DNA from 2 places in the Tessaracoccus sp. MC1865 genome. Region 1 is predicted to be linked to the other one. Evidence: riboswitches for the same ligand, from Rfam matches in the RefSeq annotation. Region 1 holds a riboswitch; the other holds the start of a gene.
What was found. A riboswitch is a leader RNA that binds a small molecule or an ion and turns the genes downstream of it on or off. The one in region 1 is predicted to bind thiamine pyrophosphate.
Positions count from the first base shown of each region.

Region 1 (10,559 bases):
GTAGGACAGGATCACCACGGCGTTGATGAACGTGGAGCTCAACCAGGACACACCCTGCGCGCCCTCGCCGAAGTTCGACGCCGGGAGCGCCACCCGGTAATTCCCCCCCGGATCCAGCCCTTCGATGACGTAGGTGCCGTTGGGCTCCGTGGTGGCGTTGCCGGCGATGGAGCCGTCCTCGGCCACCGCGTCGACGCGGATGCCGGGCAGGCCGGACTTGCCCTCCTCGAGGGCGCCCTGCGTGCCGCCCCCGCCGGGGATGACGTCCAGGAACACGGTGCCGGAGATCTGGTCGTCGCCGGCCTCGGGAGCCGCGACGGCCCCCTCCGCCGTCTCCGGGAGGTTGTTCTGCCGGATGCCGATCAGCGGCAGGTCCACGACGGTGCCTGTGCCCACCGTCGACTCCGTGCTGATGATGCCGCCCTCAGCGGTGAGGCCGACGTCCTTGCGCGGGTTGGCGCCGGGATAGTTGGCGGTGTCCGTGAAGGTGTTCTGCACGCCGACGATGGCGGCGTTCACGGCACCGAGCTGCGGGTTCTCCTGGAAGAGGCCGCGGAAGATGACGCCGGCGGCGAGCATGGAGATGGCCATCGGCATGAAGATGATCAGCCGGAATGCCGTCTTCCACTTCAACCGCTGCAACAGCACCGCGAAGATCAGGCCGAGGACGGTGCAGATCACCGGGGCCACGAGCACCCACATGATGTTGTTGCGGATGGCGGTGAACGTGGTGTCGTTGGTGAACATCGTCACGTAGTTCTGCCAGCCGGTGAAGTTGTCCCCGCTCCTGTCGTAGAGCGAGCGCACCAGGGTGAACACGATGGGGTAGGCGACGAGCGCGCCGAGCACCAGGAGGGCCGGCGCCAGGAAGGAAGCGATGATCAACCCGCGCTTCAAGCGACCCGAGGACCGGGGCTTGTGAACCCCGGTCCTCGGACGCTCTGGCGCGGTGACTACAGCAGTCACCGGAAGCCTTGTCAGCCGCCGTATGCCGACGCGGCAGCAGCCTCGAGGCGCTGCATGGTGCCGTCGACATCAGACGGGTTCTCGTAGAAGGTGATCATTTCCTGCCAGAAGCCCTGGCCCTGCGTGCCGCCGAACGCGCTGGGCGTCAGGTCGGACATGTCGAAGCGGAACGCCTCCGCACCCACGAGGGCCTCGGCGATCTGGCGGGAGGTGTCGTCCGGGTACAGCGAGGTGTCGACACCGTTGTTCGGCGAGGTCAGGCCGCCCAGGGGCACCCACACCGAAGCGGCTTCGGGTGAGGCGAGGTAGGCCATGAGCGCGTTGGTGGCCTCGTCGTCGGTGAACTGGATGGCGACGTCGCCGCCGCCGACCACTGCCGCTTCGGAGCCGTTGACCGACGGGAAGTCGAAGAACAGGGCGTTCTCGCCGACGGTGGAGTTGCCGTCCTCGGTGATGACGCCGGCCACGAAGTCGCCTTCGTAGACGGTGCCGGCCTGCGGGTCAGCCCCGAAGACCTCAGTGATGGACTCGGGGAAGCCGCGCTGGGCGCCGCCCTCCTGCACCAGATCCGTGCCCCACAGCTGGGCCAGCACGTCGAGAGCCTCCTTGACCGACGGATCCGTCCAGGGGATCTCGTGGTTGGCGAGCTGGTCGTACATCTCGGGGCCGGCGGTGCGCAGGTAGACGTTCTCGAACCAGTCCGTCAGCGGCCAGCCGACGTCGGCGCCCACGGAGATGCCGGCATAACCCGCGTCGCGGATCAGGCCGAGCTGTTCGAGGAAGCCCTCCCAGTCTTCGGCGGCGGCGGGATCTGCGCCGGCCTCACTCCAGAGGTCGGCGTTGTACCACATGGTGGATTTGTTGGCCGCCTTGAACCAGACGCCGTAGAGCTCTCCGTCCACGCTGCCGAGGTCGAGCCAGGACTGCGAGTAGTTCTCCTCGACGGCGGCCTTGACGTCGTCTGACAGCGGCATGATGCTGCCGTCAGCGGCGAGCTGCTGCATGAGGGCCGGCTGGCCCACGACGGCGACGTTGGGCGGCGTGCCGCCCTCGAGCTGGCCGGAGATGTAGGTGGGGCCGTTGTCGCCGAAGCTGGTGTAGGTCACGCTGGCTCCGGTGGCGTCCTCGAACTGCTGAAGGACGGCCTCGAAGTTGGCCTGCTCCGCGCCGGACCAGGCGGCGACGACGTTGAGGGTGGTGCCGGACAGGTCCGCCGCGGCGCCGTCGCCACCGGACGTGCTCTCGCTGGGGGACGCGCTTTCGCTGCCCATGGGGCTTTCGCCCGCAGCGCTCGGGCTGGCGCCAGTGGTCCCGCCGTCGGTGCCGGCGGTGGGTTCCACATCGCCGTTTCCGCAGGCGCTGAACAGGGCGACGCTGGCCATGCCGAGAGCGGCGAGGGCCGCTACGTGTTTACGGGATCGATTGAACATGTGTCTCCTTCGTTTGCGACGACACCTTCAGCGTCGCTCTCGCGACAGCGTCGTCGTCTAGCCGGTGAACACCTCCAACCTAGCCACCGGTCAGCGCCTGTTCACGCTAACAAATGTCTCTTTTCGCTAACTTTTCCACTATCCCCTCCGCGTGCTTAGGGTGGAGGTATGGCAGTGACGCTGATTCTCGTCCGGCACGCGAAATCCGACTGGCACGTGGACGTCCCGGACCGCCTCCGTCCACTGTCTGACAGGGGTGTTCGCCAGGCATCGGCCACCGCCCAGTGGCTGGGCGCGACCTTCGGCCGGGTGGACCTCGCCGTCGTCTCGGTGGCGACGCGGGCCCAACAGACCTGGGGGATCTTGTCCGCACATCTCCACCCCGCCTCAGGAACAATCGACTCGGAAGACGCCTACACCTTCGGCGGGGAGGAACTGGCAGACGTTGTCTCCGCGCTGCCGGGCTCTGCGTCGACGGTGGTCCTCGTGGGGCACAACCCCGCGCTGGAGGAATTGATCGGGCTGTCCACCGGACATTCCGTCCCCATGCGGACGTCGGCCGTGGCGGTCCTCGAACTCCCCAACTGGGGCGCCGTCGCCGAGGGCAAGGGCACCGTCATCGCCGCCGGGCGACCGGCGGACGACAGCTGGTCGGTGCGCCCGTGATCCCGGGGTGAACCTCAGCGCAGCAACGCGAGCAGGTCGTGGCGCGGTCCGCCGACGTCGGTCCAGTCCGCGATGAGCGTGCCCAGCGCGTCGCCGGGCACGTCGGACGAGCGCTCCAGCACCCGCACCAGTTCCACCTCTGCGTCCGACCCCTCGCCCGGCACCACGCCGCTGCCGTGGACGTCCATGACCAGCGGCAACACGTTGCCATCGTGGTCGTGCACATCCGCCTGGCCGTCCGCCTCCCGGATGACACGCTCCAACTCCGCCATGAACACCGGGTCCGTGGCCGCGTCGTAGCAGTAGCGGGTGCCCAGCACGGAGTGCTCGAGGGTGCCGATGAGGTCTCCCCCGTCCAGCGGGGCGGCCCGCCAGGTGACCGGAACGAAGTAGGCGTGCACGCCGTCGGAGATGACCATGGAATCCAGCCCGACCTCACCGTCAGGGTCCACCAGGCGGAAGTTGGCGACGCGTTCGAGCCTGCCCGCGTCGCCGAAGAACCAGTGCTGCCGCGGCAGCCAGCCCTGCAGCAACTCGATCTTGGTGGGGCGGAGTTCTGCTCCGACGTGGACTTCAGCTGCGCCGCTCATGGTGCCTCCTCGCGTCATTCACAACCTTAGGCGGTGCGTGGGGCAGCCCCAGCGGAGTTCGGGTTGCGGCCGATGCTGACCTTCAACCGCCTCCGGTGGGCGACAAGGTGGCCGTGCCGCTGTTGATCGCCACAGACCAGGAGCAGGGCTCACCTGCCCTGATGGTCGGCGAACCACTGGGCCCCGGCCGGCTCGAGCGCTCTGGCGACCTCCACCATCTCATCTGAGCTCCAGTCGCTGTCGCCGCCGTCGGGCCACAGTTCCGCGTCCACCTCTCCCAACTCGCGGCAGACCCGCCTGAACGACCGGCCCTCCCCGGAAGCGAAGATGTCGTCCCCCAGGTCGGTGACGTTGCCCTCGCCGCATTCCCGGACCGCGGTGGGCTCCAGCACGATGCGCAGCCAACCCGTGTGCTCCGGCGTGCGCAGGTCGTAGATGACCTGCTCCGGCTCCGCCAGGACCAGGCGGAGTTCGGGCGCCTCGATGCTGGTGGGCGCGACGAGGGGCAGCGTGGCGGTCCGGAACTTCTCGGCCCGCTGCTGCAGTTGGCTGCGACGGTCCAGGTGATCGCCCAGGGTGAGGAGCGCCACCCCCACCGCGGTCGCCGCCAGCAGGGCGACGGCGCCGACGAGGAGCCGCCGGGGTTTCAGCCCGGAGGCCGTCAACGCCGCCGCCACCGGCGCAAGGAATGCCAACAGCAGACCGGTGCGTTCGGGCGCGCCGTCGAAGGTCGTGAAGAGCGCGACGCCCGCCGCGGCCACGGCGAGCAGGACCGGCACGAACCACCAGCGCAGCCCCAGCCTCGCGGCCAGGAAGACCACGACGACCACGCCCAGCGCCGCGCCGGCGAGGGCGCCCAGGAAGGCGTAGCCGACGTTGCAGAGGAAACCGCTGCACGGGACCAGCGCCGCCCCGACGCCGCCCAGCAGGGCGGGGACGAGGATGGACAGGTAGGCCAGTCCCGCGCCCAGCCACAGGAGCGAGCCGGCGCTGTGCTTCGGGGGCTGGGTGCGCGGCATTCCTGCAGGGTAGCCGGGGAGGGGTCTAGCCGGTGGCGGCGAAGCGCTTCGCGGAGCGGGCTTTCGCCTTCACCGCCTCCTCCTGCCGGTTCTTCGCCGGCGCTACGGTCACGAGGTCCTCCAGGAGGTGGCGCGTGATGTGCGCGACCTCCTCGACGGCGCGGTTGAACGCCTCCTCATTGGCCTTGCTCGGCTTCGTGGTGCCGGAGACCTTGCGGACGAACTGCAGCGCGGCGGCGTGCACCTCGTCGTGCGTGGCGGGCGGTTCGAAGTTGTTCAACGGGCGGATGTTGCGGCACATACCCAGATCTCCTACGTGGTGCCCTCGTAGAGGCCGATGGGGTTGCCGTCCGGGTCCTCGAACACGGCGAACCAACTGGTGGGGGTGACCTCGGTCTTCTCCATCACGACCGTGGCGCCGTGGTCCTTCGCGACGCTGAGGGTGTCGTCGATGGAATCCACCTCGACGTAGGAGCGGGGCTGGGTGAAGCCGTCGCCCCGCGGGGCGAGGCCGCCGCCACTGATCTGGTTGGGGGCGCGCCACATCGGGTAGCCCTCGAAACCGGGGAACTCCTGGATGTCCCACCCGAACAAGGTGGAGTAGAAGTCCTGCGACCGTTTGAGGTCTGAGACCGGAATGTCAATGTGGGTGATGTCGCCGTGAGCCACGGGAGCCTCCTTCACACTCGGTTGCCACCAGCCTAAGCCGGGCCTCGGCCCAATGCCAGGGGTTTCCGCACCTCGCAGATGCGGGATCGCGGGCGGTCCGGTGAAGGTGGACGCTCGTTGCGGCAGGGCGCCCGCAGGCGGCGCGGGTGGCGTGCCACGATGGTTGACATGTTGGCCCTGGTGAAGACAGCTCCCGGCCCCGGGCTGGAGCTCATGGACATGCCCATCCCCGTCCCCGGCCCCAACGACGTGCTCATCAAGATCCGGCGCACCGGCATCTGCGGGACCGACGTGCACATCGACCGCTGGGACGGCTGGGCCGAGAAGAACGTGAAGTGCCCCCGCATCATCGGGCACGAGTTCTGCGGCGACATCGTGGAGCTGGGCTCGTCTGTGACCAACCTCGAGGTGGGCCAGTTCGTCTCCGGCGAGGGGCACTACGTGTGCGGGCGTTGCCGGGCCTGCCTGGCCGGCAAGCGGCATCTCTGCCGCAACTACAAGGGCATCGGCTACCACGTCGACGGCGTGTTCTGTGAGTACTTCGTGATGCCCGCCCGCAACGTGTGGGTGCATCCCGACGGCATGAACCCGGACGTGGCCGCCATCTTCGACCCGTTCGGCAACGCCGTGCACGCCGCGCTCCAGTTCCCCGCCCTGGCTGAGGACGTGCTCGTCACGGGCGCCGGGCCCATCGGCATCATGTCCGCGCTGGTGGCCAAGTTCCAGGGCGCCCGCAACGTGGTGATCACGGACCTGTCCGACGAGCGGCTGGAACTGGCCCGCTCGCTGGGGCTCACGTCGACCGTGAACACCGGGGTGGAGCGGCTGGAGGACGTTTACGAGCGCTTCGGCATGGTGGAGGGCTTCGACATCGGCCTCGAGATGTCCGGCTCCGGGCCCGCGCTGCGCTCGATGATCGACAACATGACGCACGGTGGGCGCATCGCGCTGCTGGGGTCGCCGACGCAGGAACTCACCGTCGACTTCGCCACCATCATCTTCAACATGCTCACCATCCAGGGCGTGACCGGGCGCGAGATCTTCGAGACCTGGTACGCCATGAACGCGCTGATCCGCTCCGGTCTGGACATCTCCGGCGTGATCACGCACCGGTTCCCGGCCGAGTCTTTCGCTGAAGCCTTCGAGGTCGCCTCGGATGGCCGGTCCGGCAAGGTCATCCTCACGTGGGACTGACCACGTCGCATGGGATCCCCGCCAGTTACTTTCCGAACAGGAGCACCATGACCTTCCTCGATGACATCAACCAGCAGATCCAGGCCCTCCGCGACGAGGGGCTGTACAAGGAGGAGGCCCCGCTCACGACGGCGCAGGCCGCGCATGTCGGCACGCTCGGCGGCGAGGTCATCAACCTGTGCGCCAACAACTACCTGGGCCTGGCGGACTCCCCCGAACTGATCGCCGCCGCGAAGGAGGCGCTCGACCGCTGGGGCTTCGGCATGGCGTCGGTGCGGTTCATCTGCGGCACCCAGACGCAGCACCAGGACCTGGAGGCGAAGCTCGCCGGCTTCCTCCGGAAGGGCGCCGAGGGCTTCGACACGATCCTCTACTCGTCGTGCTTCGACGCGAACACCGGCCTGTTCGAGACCGTCTTCGGGCCCGAGGACGCCATCATCTCCGACGAGCTCAACCACGCGTCGATCATCGACGGCGTGCGCCTGACGAAGTCGCAGCGCCTGCGATACCGCAACCGGAGCCTCGACGACCTGCGCGCCCAGCTGGAGGCCGCCAGGGGCGCGCGCCACCGGGTGATCGCCACAGACGGCGTCTTCTCGATGGACGGCTACGTGGCGCCCCTCGACGACATCTGCACGCTCGCCGATGAATACGGCGCGTTGGTGATGGTCGACGACTCCCACGCCGTCGGCTTCATCGGCGACACCGGCGCCGGCACGCCGGAACTGTTCGGTGTGACCGAGCGGGTCGACATCCTCACGGGCACGCTGGGCAAGGCTTTGGGCGGCGCGTCGGGTGGCTTCACCTGCGCGCGTGGGCCCATCGTCGAGTTGCTGCGCCAGAAGTCGCGGCCGTACCTGTTCAGCAACTCGCTCGCCCCCGCCATCACGGCCTCGGCGATCGCGGTGATCGACCTCATCGCCTCCCGGCCCGAACTGCTCGACCGGCTCCGCGAAAACACGGCCTACTTCCGCCGCCGGATCGTCGAGGAGGGCTTCGAGGTGCCCGAGTCTGACCACCCCATCGTCCCCGTGATGATCGGCGACGCGGCGCTGGCCGCCCAGATGGCCGACGAGATCCTCTCCCGAGGCGTCTACGTCCGCGCGTTCTCGTTCCCGGTCGTGCCCCGCGGCAAGGCGCGGATCCGCACCCAGTTGTCCGCCGCCCTGACCAGGGAGGACCTGGACGCGGCGGTGGCGGCGTTCGTCGCCGCCCGGGACGCCGTGGCCCGCTGACCGTCAGGCGACACTGGTAGGGTCGGGGCGAAGCCGGGGTGCCCCGCAGGAGGGCTGAGAACACACCCGTAGTCACCTGATCTAGGTCGTTCTAGCGAAGGGAGCAATCCATGACCGGCATTGCCCGCATCCTCGGCGCCGTCCGCGCCACCACCCCGTTGGTGCACTGCATGACCAACACCGTGGTGCCCGAGATCACCGCCAACGTGCTGCTCGCCGTCGGCGCGGCGCCCGCCATGATCGACCTGCCCGAGGAGGCGGAGATCTTCGCCGGCCTCGCGTCGGCGCTGCTGATCAACGTGGGCAACGGCTCAGCCGAGCAGCACGCCGGCATGCGCCTCGCCGCCCCCGCCGCCGCAGCCGCGGGAAAGCCGTGGGTGCTGGACCCGGTCGCCGTCGGCGGCCTGCCGGTGCGCACCCAACTCGCCCGCGACCTCCTCGCCCACCGCCCTGCCGCCATCCGCGCCAACGCCTCCGAGATCCTCGGCCTGGCCGGCACGTCGGCCGGGGGCCGCGGGGTGGACGCCACCGACGAGGTGGAGGCCGCCGTCGGCACCGCCCGCGAACTCAACGCCACCACCGGCGCAGTCGTCGCCATCTCCGGCCCCGTGGACGTGATCGTGTCCGCCGGCCGGATCACCCGGGTCACGGGCGGCGACGCCCTCATGCCGCTGGTGATCGGCACCGGCTGCGCGCTGGGCGCCACCGTCGCGGCCTGCCTCGCCGTCGCCGAGAGCGAGGCGGACCGGCACGACGCCGTGGTCGCCGCACACGCCATCTTCGGCGCGGCCGGAATCGCCGCTGCCCGGGGGGCTTCGGCCCCCGGCACCTTCCGCACCCTCTGGCTCGACGCGTTGCACGCGCTGACGCCGGCAGAGGTGGAAGGACTCGTCACAGTCGAGGAGGACTGATGCAGGCCCACAAGAAGCTGGCCAAACAGGTGGACTGGCGGCTCTACGTCGTCACGGACACGGAGCTCGCGGGCGGCCCGGACAGGGTGCCGCGGATCGTCGAGCAGGCGGTGCTGGGCGGCGCCGGAGTCGTCCAAGTGCGCGACAAGCACATGTCGGAGGTCGAGTTCCTCCACCTCACTCAGGCCTGCGTCGACGCCACCCAGCGCGTGTTCGACGCCACCGGCCACCGCGCCGCCATCTTCGTCAACGACCGCCTCGACATCGCCGCGGACCTCGGCCTCCACTTCCACATGGGGCAGAGCGACGGCGACATCGCAGAGGCCCGACGGCGGCTCGGGCAGGACCTGATGATCGGCCTGTCCATCTCCAACAGCGAGCAACTGCGCACCGAACTGCGCCACCAGACCGCCGACGTGTTGGGCCTGTCGCCCATCTGGAACACCAGCACCAAGACCGACACCGAACCGCCGCTGGAACTGCAGGGCGCCGAACAGATCGTGCGCGAGACGGCCGGTCGTGCGAAGACCGTCGCCATCGGCGGCATCAACCAGGTCAACGCCCGATGGGTGATCGACACGGGGGTGGACGGCATCTGCGTCGTGTCCGCCATCATGACCGCCCCGGACCCGCTGGCCGCAGCCAAGGAACTCATGTGGCTCTGGAGGACCCGATGACCACGCCCAAGATCGCCCTCAGCATCGCCGGCTCGGACCCCAGCGGCGGCGCCGGCATCCAGGCCGACCTCAAGACCTTCCACGCGCTGGGCGTCTACGGCACCGCCGCGCTCGCCGGCCTCACCGCCCAGAACACGCAGGGCGTGCGCGAGGCCCGAGCCGTCGATCCCGCCTTCGTGCGCAGCCAGATCGAGGCGGTGCTCGACGACCTCCCCGTCGCCGCCACCAAGCTCGGCATGCTCTCGAACGCCGAGGTCGCGGGCGTCGTTGCGGACCTGCTCGAGGAGCGGCGCGCCGACTTCGGCGTCGTGGTCCTCGACCCCGTCATGGTCGCCACCTCCGGCGACACACTCCTCCAGGACGACGCCGTCGTCGTCGTCCGCGAGCGGCTCATGCGCCTGGCGGACGTGGTCACGCCCAATGTCCCGGAGGCCGCGGTACTCCTGGGTGCCTCCCCGGCCACGGACAGCGACGGCGTCATCGCGCAGGCGAAGGCGCTCGTCGGGGCCGGCGCCAGGGCCGCGCTGGTCAAGGGTGGCCACCTGTCCGACGACGAGGTCACCGACGCCTTCGCCACCTCCGACGGCGTGGCCATCCTCAGCGGCCCCCGGATCAGGTCGCGGCACACGCACGGCACCGGCTGCACGCTGTCGTCGGCGATCGCCGCCCACGCGGCGCGCAACGGCGACACGCTGCGCACCGGTGTGCGGCTGCCCAGCATCGAACAGGCCCGCGACTACCTCATGCGGGCCATCGCGTCCGGCGCCGGCTGGACGCTCTCCCGAACGCCAGACCTGGGCCACGGACCCGTGGACCACTTCGTAGAAAGCACGCGATGACCATCACCTGGACGACCGGCGAATTCAGCGCCATGGCATGGGAGGCCACGGCGGGGATCCGCCGCCGCATCGACGACCTCCCGCTGCTGACCGAACTCGCGGACGGCACCCTCGACGTCACCCGCTTCGTGGAATACCTCGTGCAGGACGACTTCTACCTGCGCGGCTACACCCGCGCCCTCGCGATGCTCGCTACCCGCGCTCCCTTCCCGGAGGCCGCGGGCTTCTGGGCGGCGAGCGCCGGCGGCGCCGTCGCCGCGGAGGTGGAGATGCACGCCGCGCTGATGAGCGACCCGGCGCTGGCCGGCGCGCCCCGCCCCACCGTCGCGTCCCCCACCACCCGCGCCTATGTCAACATGCTGC
Region 1 covers NZ_CP072596.1:417,922-428,480, reverse strand. Annotated here, with positions in the region: gene J7D54_RS01770 (carbohydrate ABC transporter permease) at 1-885, opposite strand, end outside; gene J7D54_RS01765 (ABC transporter substrate-binding protein) at 978-2,396, opposite strand; gene J7D54_RS01760 (histidine phosphatase family protein) at 2,565-3,062, shown strand; gene J7D54_RS01755 (hypothetical protein) at 3,077-3,652, opposite strand; gene J7D54_RS01750 (hypothetical protein) at 3,802-4,671, opposite strand; gene J7D54_RS01745 (DUF2277 domain-containing protein) at 4,697-4,972, opposite strand; gene J7D54_RS01740 (VOC family protein) at 4,984-5,340, opposite strand; gene tdh (L-threonine 3-dehydrogenase) at 5,509-6,534, shown strand; gene J7D54_RS01730 (glycine C-acetyltransferase) at 6,582-7,769, shown strand; TPP riboswitch at 7,794-7,889, shown strand; gene thiM (hydroxyethylthiazole kinase) at 7,880-8,680, shown strand; gene thiE (thiamine phosphate synthase) at 8,680-9,357, shown strand; gene thiD (bifunctional hydroxymethylpyrimidine kinase/phosphomethylpyrimidine kinase) at 9,354-10,196, shown strand; gene J7D54_RS01710 (TenA family protein) at 10,193-10,559, shown strand, end outside.

Region 2 (10,559 bases), 1.0 Mb from region 1:
CGTCAGCGGCGGCCTTGCCGGCGCGGTCGTAGTCGCGCAGCACCCCCAGGGTCAGGACTTCGGCCAGGCGCGGGAACAGCAGGTCCTCAGGACGCCCCAGGGCCTCCGCTATCGCCACTCCCGTGTTGAGGTTCTTCTGGATGCGTGGCACCCGTTGGACCGCGTCGGAGGTGAACGACTCGATGAGGGCCAGCCACGTAAAACCGTCGAGCTTCACCTCCAGGGGAGTGTCGGCCCTCTTCAGGAGGCGGTACAGGACGTCGCCGATGATGTCCTCGTCGCCCCGGCGGTCCGCCTCCGGCAGGAGGTCGACGGCGAGCCGCGCCGCCATCGGCGGGTTGACCGCCTCCAGCTCGTGGACGGCCCCCCTGGCGGCATCGTAGGTGGAGGCCAGCAGAGCGATGGCCGACAGGTCGTCGCCGCCTGAACGGTGGAGGGCCGCCTGCCGGGCGATGGCTGCGTACTGCTCGGGGCCCACCGGCGCGCCGTCCTCCGACGACGCCCGGGGCGGTTGTCGGTGGTCCACGGGGCCGAGGGAGAGGGACGCGAGAAGGGCGCCGCCGAGGCGGTGCTGGGACACAGCGAGCACGGTCACGCCTTCGCGTTCCGCGGCGGCCGCGGTCTGGGCCTCGCGGCCCGCGAGGTTCTCGGCGTGGTGTGCGACGAGGAGTTCCGGCTCCCACATGGAGGACCGCCCTGGTGCCGAGGTTCGGCGGGCCGGGAGCCTGCGCATCGCGGTGAGGACCCGAGCCAGTGCCTGATCGGCGTCGAGCGTGGTCAGGTCGACGTGGGAGGGCTCGCGGTACTGGCTGGTCAACCGCTGCAGGGCCCCCAGGATGAGGGTGGAACGGTCAGCTGCTGCGCCTCCGCTGACGCACACCACCCCCGGCGACAGCCGCGCGAGGACGGCGACCAGCCGATCTGCCATCTGTGGTGACATGCCCCCGCACCTTCCGCGCCCATCCGGCACCGTTCGGGCCAATCTTATCCCCGGGTACCGCTGCGGGGGCAGGGGCCCGAAACTAATTTACGCGTGCGGCGGTGCCGGTTGCGGCGTCCACCATCGCCCGAGCGGCGTCCACCACGGAGGGAATCAGCTTCTCAGGCGGAAATCCCTGATCAATCTGCACGAACGCCGCCTGGAGGATGCCTCGGGTCAGCGCGACGTTGAGCCGGACCAGGTCAGGGTCTTTCAGCAGCGCGCGCCAGGCGCTGATGAGCGAGGCGCGCAGCACGGTGTGGGCCTGGTCCGCGATGGCGGAGGTGACCTTGGAGGCGCCCGGCTGCTGGGCCATCTGCATGAGCCACCCGTGACCGCTGCTGGCGGCCTCCTCGAGGTTGGCCCGCACCCAGGCGACAACCTGGTCCCCGGGGTCCGTCACTTCGGCGACGGCATCACCGACCGTCTTGGACCACAGGGGGAGGTAGCGGGCCACGACCATGCCGCGCAGGTCGTCGATGCTGTCCACGTAGCGGTAGATGCTGTTGCGCGCGATGCCCGCGTCCTGCGTCACCTTCCCAGCGGTGAGGGGTAGCCCGGCGCGGAGCAGCGCCTCGGCTGCGTCGAGGAGTTTGACCTCAACCTGCGCGCGGTGCTCCGCGACGGAGGCAGCGGCGATCTTCGGCATGGCGACATTGTGTCACGCCGGAACGATGGCGCCCCCGACCAGGGTCACCCGAACTGAGAGCGTGTCGAGTTTCGACGGCGAGGCCACCGTCGCGGTCTGGCCGTCGGGCAACAGCACCTTCACCTCGACGTCGTCGATGGTGAGCGTCTGGTCGACGACCGCCAGCTCGAGACCGTGCGGATCCAACTGGAGCGAGGCGGGGCCGATGCCCAGCAGCTCGCCCGTGGCCAGGCTGCCCGTCCAGCCCAGGCGGCGCGCCTCGGCCTCGACGACGAACGCGCGGTAGCCCAGGAAGGCGGCGACCTGCCTGCTGTGCGGCCGCTCCCGCAGGATCTCGGGGGAGGCCAGCTGGAGCAGCCGCCCCTCGTCGAGCACGGCCACGAAGTCCGCGATGGTGTACGCCTCCTGGTGGTCGTGGGTGACGTAGACGGCGGTGGTGTGGGTCTCGCGCAGGATCCTGGCGAGGTCGTCGGCCAGCCGGCGGCGCAGACCGGTGTCGAGCGCGGAGAGGGGCTCGTCGAGGAGTAGGGCCCGTGGCGACGGGGCCAACGAGCGGGCCAGCGCCACCCGCTGGGCCTGGCCTCCGGACAGTTCGGTGGTCCGGCGGCTGCCGTAGCCTGCCAGGCCGACGAGTTCGAGCATCTCCTCCACGCGCTCGTACTGCTCCGGCTTGGGGAGTCTGCCCAGGCCGTAGGCGATGTTGCGGGCCACGTTCATCGTCGGGAACAGTTGGCCGTCCTGGAACACCAGGCCGAAGTTGCGCTTGTGCACCTTCACGGGGGCGAGGTCCTCGCCGTCCCAGAGGATGGCCCCCGACGAGAGGGGTTGCAGGCCGGCGATGGCCCGCAGCAGCGTCGACTTGCCGGATCCGGACGCGCCCAGCAGCGCCACGATCGTGCCCGGCTCCACCCGGAGCGACACGTCGTCGACGGCGACCGTGCGGCCGTAACGGACCGACACATCGCGTACTTCCAGACCGGTCACCACGCGGCCACCTCCTTCGGCCGCAGGCGTTCGGCGGCGGCCATCGTGATCCCTGCCAATCCTGCCAGCACCACGGAGGCGGCCAGCGCCACGCCGTAGTTCTCTGCGCCCGGGCGGCCGAACAGCCGGAAGATCAACACAGGCAGCGTCGGGTTGTCCGGCCGGGCCAGGAAACTCGTGGCACCGAACTCACCCAGCGAGGTGGCGAAGGCGAACCCCACCGCCAGGCCCACCGCCCGGCCGAGATGGGGCAGCTCGATGCGGCGCACCACCTGCCAGGGCGTGGAGCCCAGCGTGGCCGCGGCCTCGAGTTGGCGGGGGTCGATGGCGCGCAGGGTGGGCAGCAGTGTGCGGACCACGAGCGGCAGGGCGACGACGGCCTGGGCCACGGGGATGAGCACGATGCTGGAGCGGAGGTCCAGCGGCGGCCGGTTCAGCGTGATCAGATAGCCGAAGCCCACGGTGACGGCGGACACGCCCAGCGGCAGCAGGAACAGCGACTCCACCACGGCCAGTGCGGATCTGCCCGCCGCGCGTCGGGGTCGCCTGGAGGCGACGAGCGCCACGAGCAGCCCGAGGGTCACGGCGATGGCCGTCGCTGCGATGGCTGTGACCAGTGAGGTGCGGAGTGCTGCCCACACGCTCACTCCGGCGCCGCCCTCGGCGGCGAGTTGCAGGTAGTTGACGACGGTGAACCCACCGTCGCGGTGCAGTGAGCGCCACGCGAGGTTGGCGAGGGGGAGGCCGAGCAGCGCCACGGCCACGGCCAGCGTCAGGCCGAGCGCCGGACCGTCGCGGCGCAGGGAGAGGCCGCGCTCCGAGTCGACGTCGGGTTGCAGCCTCAGGGCGCGGGTCATGCGGGCCTGGGCGCGGCCGCTCAGCCAGAGAGCGGCGGACACGATGACGAGCTGGGTGATCGACAGGGCGGCGGCCGACGGCAGGTCGAGGAGTTGCGTGGTGAGGAACCAGATCTCGGTCTCGATGGTGCGGTAGCGGGTCTGGCCCAGCACCATCACAATGCCGTAGCTGGAGGCGCTGAACAGGAACACCAGGGATGCGCCGGAGACGATCGCCGGCGTCAGCGCCGGCAGCGTCACGGTGCGCAGTGTGCGGAGGGGAGAGGCGCCCAGCGTGCCGGCGGCCTGGGCCAGGCGCGGGTCGAGGCGCGCCCAGAGGGTGCCCACCGTGCGCACGATCACGGAGTAGTTGAAGAACACCATCGCGGCGAGGATGGCGGCCGGGGTGCCGGCCAGGCCGAGCCAGCCGAGCAGCCCGTCGGGGCGCAGCAATGAGCCGAATGCGACGCCCACCACCACCGTGGGCAGCACGAAGGGGATGGTGATGAGGGCGCGCAAGGTGTCGCGGCCGCGGAACCGGCAGCGGTAGAGGAGGTAGGCGCCCGGCAACCCGAGCACCAGACACAGCAGCGTGGAGGCGGTGGCCGTGCCGAGGGTGAACCAGATGGCCCCCCAGGTGCGGCGGGAGCCGAAGACTGAGCTGAAACCCTCGAGCGTCCATGAGGTGTCGTCGTGGAAGCCCCGCAGCACGAGCGCGGCGGCGGGCCACGCGAAGAAGAGCGTCAGGAAGGCGGCCGGAACGAGCGCCGTCAGCGCCCATCCCAGCCGCCAACCCAGGGTCGATCTCACCCCATGGCCTCGGTCCAGTCACGGATCCACTGGTCGCGGTTCGCGTCGATCTCTTCGGGGGAGACCTCCACCGGCGACGGTGCCAGCGGCGCGAAGCGGGCCCACTCCTCGGGCAGTTCGGTGTCGGTCACCGCGGGGTACATGTACATCTCGGTGGGGAACACGCTCTGCACCTCGGGGCTGAGCAGGAAGTCGACGAAGGCGCGGGCGCCTTCCTCGTTCTGGGCGCCCGCGAGGACGCCGGCGTACTCGACCTGGCGGAAGCACGTGTCCAGCAGCGCTTCGGTGGTGGATTCGTCCCCGTCCACTGTGTACGCGGGGGAGGTGGCGTAGCTCAGCACCAGCGGGCGGGGCCCTGCGCCGTCGGCGCCCGAGAAGTCCGTGTAGTAGGCCTCGGTCCAACCCGAGGCGACCTTCAGGCCGTTGTCCGCCAGGGCGGACCAGTAGTCGAGCCAGCCGTCGCCCTTCTCGCCGATGGTGGCGAGCAGGAAGGCCAGGCCCGGCGAGGAGGACGCCGGGTGGGTCACGACGAGGAGGTCCTTGTATTCGGGTTTGAGGAGGTCGTCGAGGGTGGCCGGGATGGTCAGGTCGTGCTCGGCGAACCAGCGCTTGTCGGCGTTGATGCACACGTCGCCGAAGTCGATGGGCGTGAGGCCCTCGGTGGCCATGGCCCTGGCCTCCTCCGGGAGGGCCTCTGACTCGTAACCGGAGAGGACACCCTCCTCCGCGGCGCGCGAGGCGTAGGTGTTGTCGATGCCGAACACCACGTCGCCGAGCGGCGAGTCCTTCGTGAGGATGAGCTGGTTGACCAGGGTGCCGCTGTCGCCGGGCTGGACGTAGGTCACGTCCAGGCCGGATTCCTCGGCGAACCGGGCCTTGAGGTCGTCCGGCAGGCTGAACGAATCGTGGGTCACCACCGTCAAGGTCGACGACGAGGTGAGCGCCTCGGACGTCTCGCGCGCGGGGCCTTCCGTGCCCCCCGGGGTGGCCGCTCCGCCGCAGGCCGCCAGCGCCAGCACGGCGGCGGCCGCGATGGCAGAGTGTACGAAGAACTTCATGTCCGCTCCTTCAAGAGGAGGGCTCGGCGGATGCCGAGGAGAATTCCCAACTCCCTACGCCGGTGCTAACCGGATCAGGTTTGAGGGTCTGCGGCCTCCCGCACTCTCAGCGCCCCGGTGGCGCTCCCCTGTGTTCGGCGTCCACCTTAGCGCAGTCCGGGAAGTGCTCTCCAGGGGGTTCGCGGCTGACGGGCGTCTGTCAGGAACCGCTGGATTCCGTGATCCGCAGCAGGGCGTCGCGGATCTGGCGCGCACGGCGCGGGCCGATCCCGTCGATCTCCATCAACTGCGACACGGAGGCGCCGAACATCTCCTGCAGGGTGTACCTGCCCACCAGCTTCGACACCATCGGCGCCGGTAACCGGCCCACCCGGGAGAGGAGTCGCACGCCGCGCGTCTCCAGGCTCTGTTCCAGGTTGGCGTTCGCCCCGAACCCCAGCCGCTCCGCCACCAGGCCGCCGCTGAAGAGTTCCTCGGGAGAGAAGTTGTGCAGGGCCAGCAGGTCGAATTCCGAGGGGTCCGACAGGTTGTGCGCGTAGTCCTCCGTCAGCAGATCCGCGACCCCCTCGAAGTGGCTGGCCAGTTCCGTGTGCTGCAGCGCGACCATCCTCCCCTCGACCCCGAGGATGTCCACATGGAACTGCATCTCCGTGGACAACCTGCGGGTGAGTTCCAGGCGGTGCGCGACGTGGGTGAGGTCGCGCAGGGTGACCTGCTCGCCGATCTCGAGCAGCGTGAACTGCTCCATCTGGTCTGTGAGCCGCGTGACGACGCGCGACAGAGTGGCCAGCGTCTGGTTCGCCCGGCTGATCACCTGGGGCACGGTCTCGACGGGATGGCGCCGGCCCCCCAGGAAGAGGGAGACGGTGCTCATAGAGGCCGATACGGTGACCACCGGCACGCCGGCAGACTGGGCCGTGCGGTCCGCCGACCGGTGCCTGGTGCCCGTCTCGGCCGTGGGAAGATCGCCCTCCGGCACGAGGTGCACGCCGGCGGCCACGATGCGGCTGAGGTCGTTGGAGAGGATGATCGCCCCGTCGAGCTTCGCGAGTTCGCGGAGATTCTGCTCGGTGCAGTCGACGCCGAGTTGGAAGCCGCCCGAGCACACCTGCTGGACCCTCGTGTTGTTGCCGAGCACGATGAGGGCGCCGGTGCGGCCGAGCAGGATGCGATCCAGGCCCCCGCGCAGCTGGGTGCCCGGCGCGAGCAACCGCAGATAGCGGCGGATGGCGGACCTTGGCACCTGGACTCCTTACGTCGGGGTCAGTCTACGGGGCGTCGTCGTACAGCTTGCGGCGCCTGTCACGGCGCTTGACGCGTCGGACCGGGGGCCGGTCCTCGAAGAGGATCCCGACCACCATGACGAGGCCCCCGATGGCGGCGATGAGGAAGAAGATCGCGCCCAGCGCGGGGTAGCCCAGTAGGGGGGGCCCGACGTCGGCGACCATCAGCAGGGCGGCCGCCACCGTGATCGCGGCCAGGATCAGCGCGACCGACAGCCGGTTCGCCACCTGGTGCAGCACCATGTGGAGCCGATCCTCGTCGACGGCGTTGATGTTGAAGCTCAACTCGCCCTCGGCGAGGGAGTCGAGGATGCGGTTCGCGCGGCGGGGGAGCCGTTCGATGAACTCCTTGCCCTCCAGCCCGCTCAGCAGCGTCTGGCCGGCGCTCGGGCTGAAGCCGGCGCGGAGGATGGTGGAGACGTTGGCCCGGATGGCCTCGATGGGCGTGAAGCCGGGATCCAGGTGCTGCGTCGCCTGATCCAGGTTCAGCAGCGATTTGGCCACCATCGTCATCTCGGCAGGAGGACGGAGGCCGTGTTCCCCGGAGAGCCGGGCCAGTTCCATCAGCACGGTGCCCGCCTGGAGATCCGGACCCATGGCGAGCGTGGTGGACACGAGGTGGGTGACGGAGTCACGGAAGGCCGCCGCGTCGTAGTCCTCCAGCGGGTGGCCCATCCCGGCCAGCACCATGGCCGCGGCCTCGCCGTCGGCGTCGCCGATGGCCACGAGCAGCTTCACCAGCGACGCCCGGACCCGCGCGGGCAGGCGCACCACCATGCCCACGTCGAGGATGGCGATGCGGTGGTCCGGCGTGAGGAACAGGTTGCCGGGGTGGGGGTCCGCGTGGAGGATGCCGTCCACCAGCATGGCCTTCAGCATGAAGTGGAACAGCGAACCCGCCAGAGCCGGGCCGTCGACGTCGAGCAGTTCGATCTTGCCGACGTCGGTGATCTTCTTCCCGGGCATCAACTCGAGCGTGAGCACCTCGTCTGTGGAGTAGTCGTCGATGGGGGTGGGCACCACGAGGTCGCGCTCGTCCTCGGCGAGGTCCGCGAACAGGCGCAGGTTCGCCGCCTCCTTGCGGTAGTCCAGTTCGTCGGCCATGGAGCGCCGGAACTGCGCCAGCATCCGCGCGGCACCGAGGCGGGGGCCGACGGGTGTGTTGTGGTCCGCGAAATCTGCCAGGCCTGCGAGCGAATCGAGGTCGTTGCGCACCCGGTCGCGCACGCCGGGGCGCAACACCTTCACGACGACGTCGCGGCCGGACTTCGTCACCGCGCGGTGCACCTGCGCGAGGGAGGCCGCGGCGATCGGCACGTCGTCGAACTCCGAGAACATCGCGTTCAGGGAGGCGCCCAGCGACTCTTCGATGCGCGCGCGGATCTGTTCGACGGGCACGACTTCGACGTCGTCCTGCAGCCGGCTGAGCTCGTCGGTGTAGACGGCGGGCAGCAGGTCGCGCCGCGTGGAGAGGAGTTGCCCGAACTTGATGAAGGTGGGGCCCATCTCCTCGAGTGACCGCGTGAAGTTGCGCGCGTCCTCTGCCGTCTTGTTGCCGTCCGGCGAGTCACCCGGGATCTCTGAGCTCTGCGTGCTGAAGGCGCCCATGTGGCGCACCAGCAGCGTGCCCAACCTGGTGATCATGGCCATGTCCGGCATCGTTGCTCCCTGTCCCTGGTTCTGCCCACAGCGTAGTCGACCTCGGTTTCGCCGGTTGACCTTCACGCGACGTGAGGCTTTACGTTCTGAGGCATGACACGAAATGCCCAGACCCTCATCAACCAGCTCGATTCCCCCGTTGGCACCGACCGTCGCATGGCCGCGCTGGCTCTCGGGTCCATCAAGGACCCGGCCGTCGTCCCGGCGCTGCTGGCGCACCTGAAGACGGAGACCGACGGACGCGTGCGGGAGGACCTCACGTGGGCCGTGGTGCAGCACGCCGATGAGGCTAACGACGAGATCCTCGCCATGCTGCAGAGCGACTCCGAGCACGTCCGTTTCACCGGGGCCCACGTGGTGAGCAAGGTGGGCAACCCGGAGCACTTCGAGCACGTCCGTGGGCTGGTGGCGGACCCGCACAAGGACGTCGCGCTCAAGGCGTACCGGGCCGCTGCCAACACGGGCGGCCATTTGGCCGCCGGTGACCTGGCCGCCCGCTTGGGCGACGGCGACGACTGGCAACGCGACGCGCTGAGTGACGCCTTCCGCAAGCTCGGCCAGGGCGGTGTGGCCGCACTGGTGGCACGGCTGACCGACGAGTCGACGGCCGTTCGGGAGCACGCCGCCGAGGCGCTCGGCTACGTCGGCGGACCCGAGGCGGACGGTGCGGCTGAGGCGCTGGAGCAGGCCACGGCCGACGAGGACGCCGATGTGCGGCTCGCCGCCGTCTCCGCGCTCGGGCAACTGGGCTACGCCTCTGACGAAGCCTTGGCCCGCGTGGCTGAGGGTGACGACCGCTCGCTCGCGGCCGTCGCGGGTCGGTTCCTCGAGGAGCGGGTGCACAACCCCTCCTGAGCTCTCGCCGCTCGCCGGGGCCCGTTGGCCAACCAACGGGCCCCGGTCAGCCGCCGAAATGCTTGGGCTGGACGGGTGTGAACGGCACCGCGCCGAGGTCGTCGGTGCCGTCCTCGTCGATGTCGCCGTCAAGGTCGTCGTCGTCCCCGTCAAAGATGGTGCCGGTGTCGGAATCGATCCCAGGATCGTCTTCGAGTTCGTCGGCGATCTCCTCGTCCGAACGGCGGGGATCCTCCGCTCCCGTGTCCGGGTCCTGCGCCTTCACGCCGGGGAGGGGAGTGATGTCCTCTGGGAGCTGGCCGCTGCTGGGGTACTGGTCGCTGTTCATTGCCGTCCTCCTGTTTCGGGTGATCGACGCTACCAGCCGGGGCGCTCAATCCGCAGTCAGTGGGGACGCGACGTGGTACAGCGGACTAGGACGACCGGAGCAACCGCCGCGCCACCAACCGGGTGCGATCGTCTGTCGACGAGGCCTCCGCGCGGATGGCGGCGGCCGCCTCCGGTTCGGGTCGTTCGCCCAGCGCCAGTAGGGCGGCCAGGCGCACCTCGGGGTCCGCGTCGTGCAGCGCGGCGATGAGCACCGGCACGTCGGCCGGATCCGAGTGACCTGCGAGGGCCTCCATGGCGTGCAACCGCGCGACGGCCGACGCGTCCGCGGCTGCGTCCCTGAGCAACCAGCCTGCTTCGGGGATGCGCCCGAGGCTCCGGGACGCCTCCTCACGCACCGCGCCGCGCTCGTCGCAGAGCAGCGGCACCAACAGCTTCGCTGCGGCCTCGCCACCGACCTGCCCCAGCCCGAACGCAGCCTTGGCGGCGACCTCCTCGGAGTCGTCGTGCGCGAGCTCTCCCAGCGTGGCGATCCCCATCGGGTCGCGGAGTTTGCCCAGGACGTGTGCCAGTGACCGGCGTGCCCGCTCGTCGCCGTCCCCGAGCGACGCGATGGCGTTCATCACGACGGCGCCGCGGTGCACCAACGCCCAGGTGGCCGCTTCCCGGACGCCCGGCTCCGGATCTGAGCGCAGCCTCTCCACGAGGTCTTCGACGGCGGCCGCCCCCTGCTCGGTGAGCGCGGCCCGGAACCGCACACTGGGGTCCTCGTGCTGGAGTTGTTCGCCCAGCGACAGCACGTCGAGCACGTCGTCCCACCCGGTCTGCGCGGCTGCCCGCAGCCGTTGGAGCCGGGCCAGCCGTTCCTGCTCCTCGCCGATGCGCGCCTCGACGGCCACGATGTGCCGGCCGATCAGTTCAGCCGCGTCCGTTCCCGGGTCGTCCAGCACCTGCCGCACCTCGTCCAGGCTGAGGCCCAGTGACTTGAGGTGTTGGACTGCCAGCAGCCGCTCCATGTCTTCCGGCGAGTAGAGCCGGTAATCAGCGTACGAACGGCCGCTTGGCACCAGCAGGCCGAGTTCGTCGTAGTGCCGCAACGTGCGGTGCGTGAGGCCGGTG
Region 2 covers NZ_CP072596.1:2,442,189-2,452,747, reverse strand. Annotated here, with positions in the region: gene J7D54_RS11450 (LuxR C-terminal-related transcriptional regulator) at 1-940, opposite strand, end outside; gene J7D54_RS11445 (TetR/AcrR family transcriptional regulator) at 1,023-1,628, opposite strand; gene J7D54_RS11440 (ABC transporter ATP-binding protein) at 1,641-2,615, opposite strand; gene J7D54_RS11435 (iron ABC transporter permease) at 2,609-4,258, opposite strand; gene J7D54_RS11430 (thiamine ABC transporter substrate binding subunit) at 4,255-5,316, opposite strand; TPP riboswitch at 5,350-5,456, opposite strand; gene disA (DNA integrity scanning diadenylate cyclase DisA) at 5,516-6,559, opposite strand; gene J7D54_RS11420 (AarF/ABC1/UbiB kinase family protein) at 6,585-8,249, opposite strand; gene J7D54_RS11415 (HEAT repeat domain-containing protein) at 8,352-9,113, shown strand; gene J7D54_RS11410 (hypothetical protein) at 9,160-9,441, opposite strand; gene J7D54_RS11405 (HEAT repeat domain-containing protein) at 9,527-10,559, opposite strand, start outside.
Region 2: it holds a riboswitch for thiamine pyrophosphate, as region 1 does, so the genes downstream of both, J7D54_RS11430 (thiamine ABC transporter substrate binding subunit) here and thiM (hydroxyethylthiazole kinase) in region 1, are expected to answer to the same signal.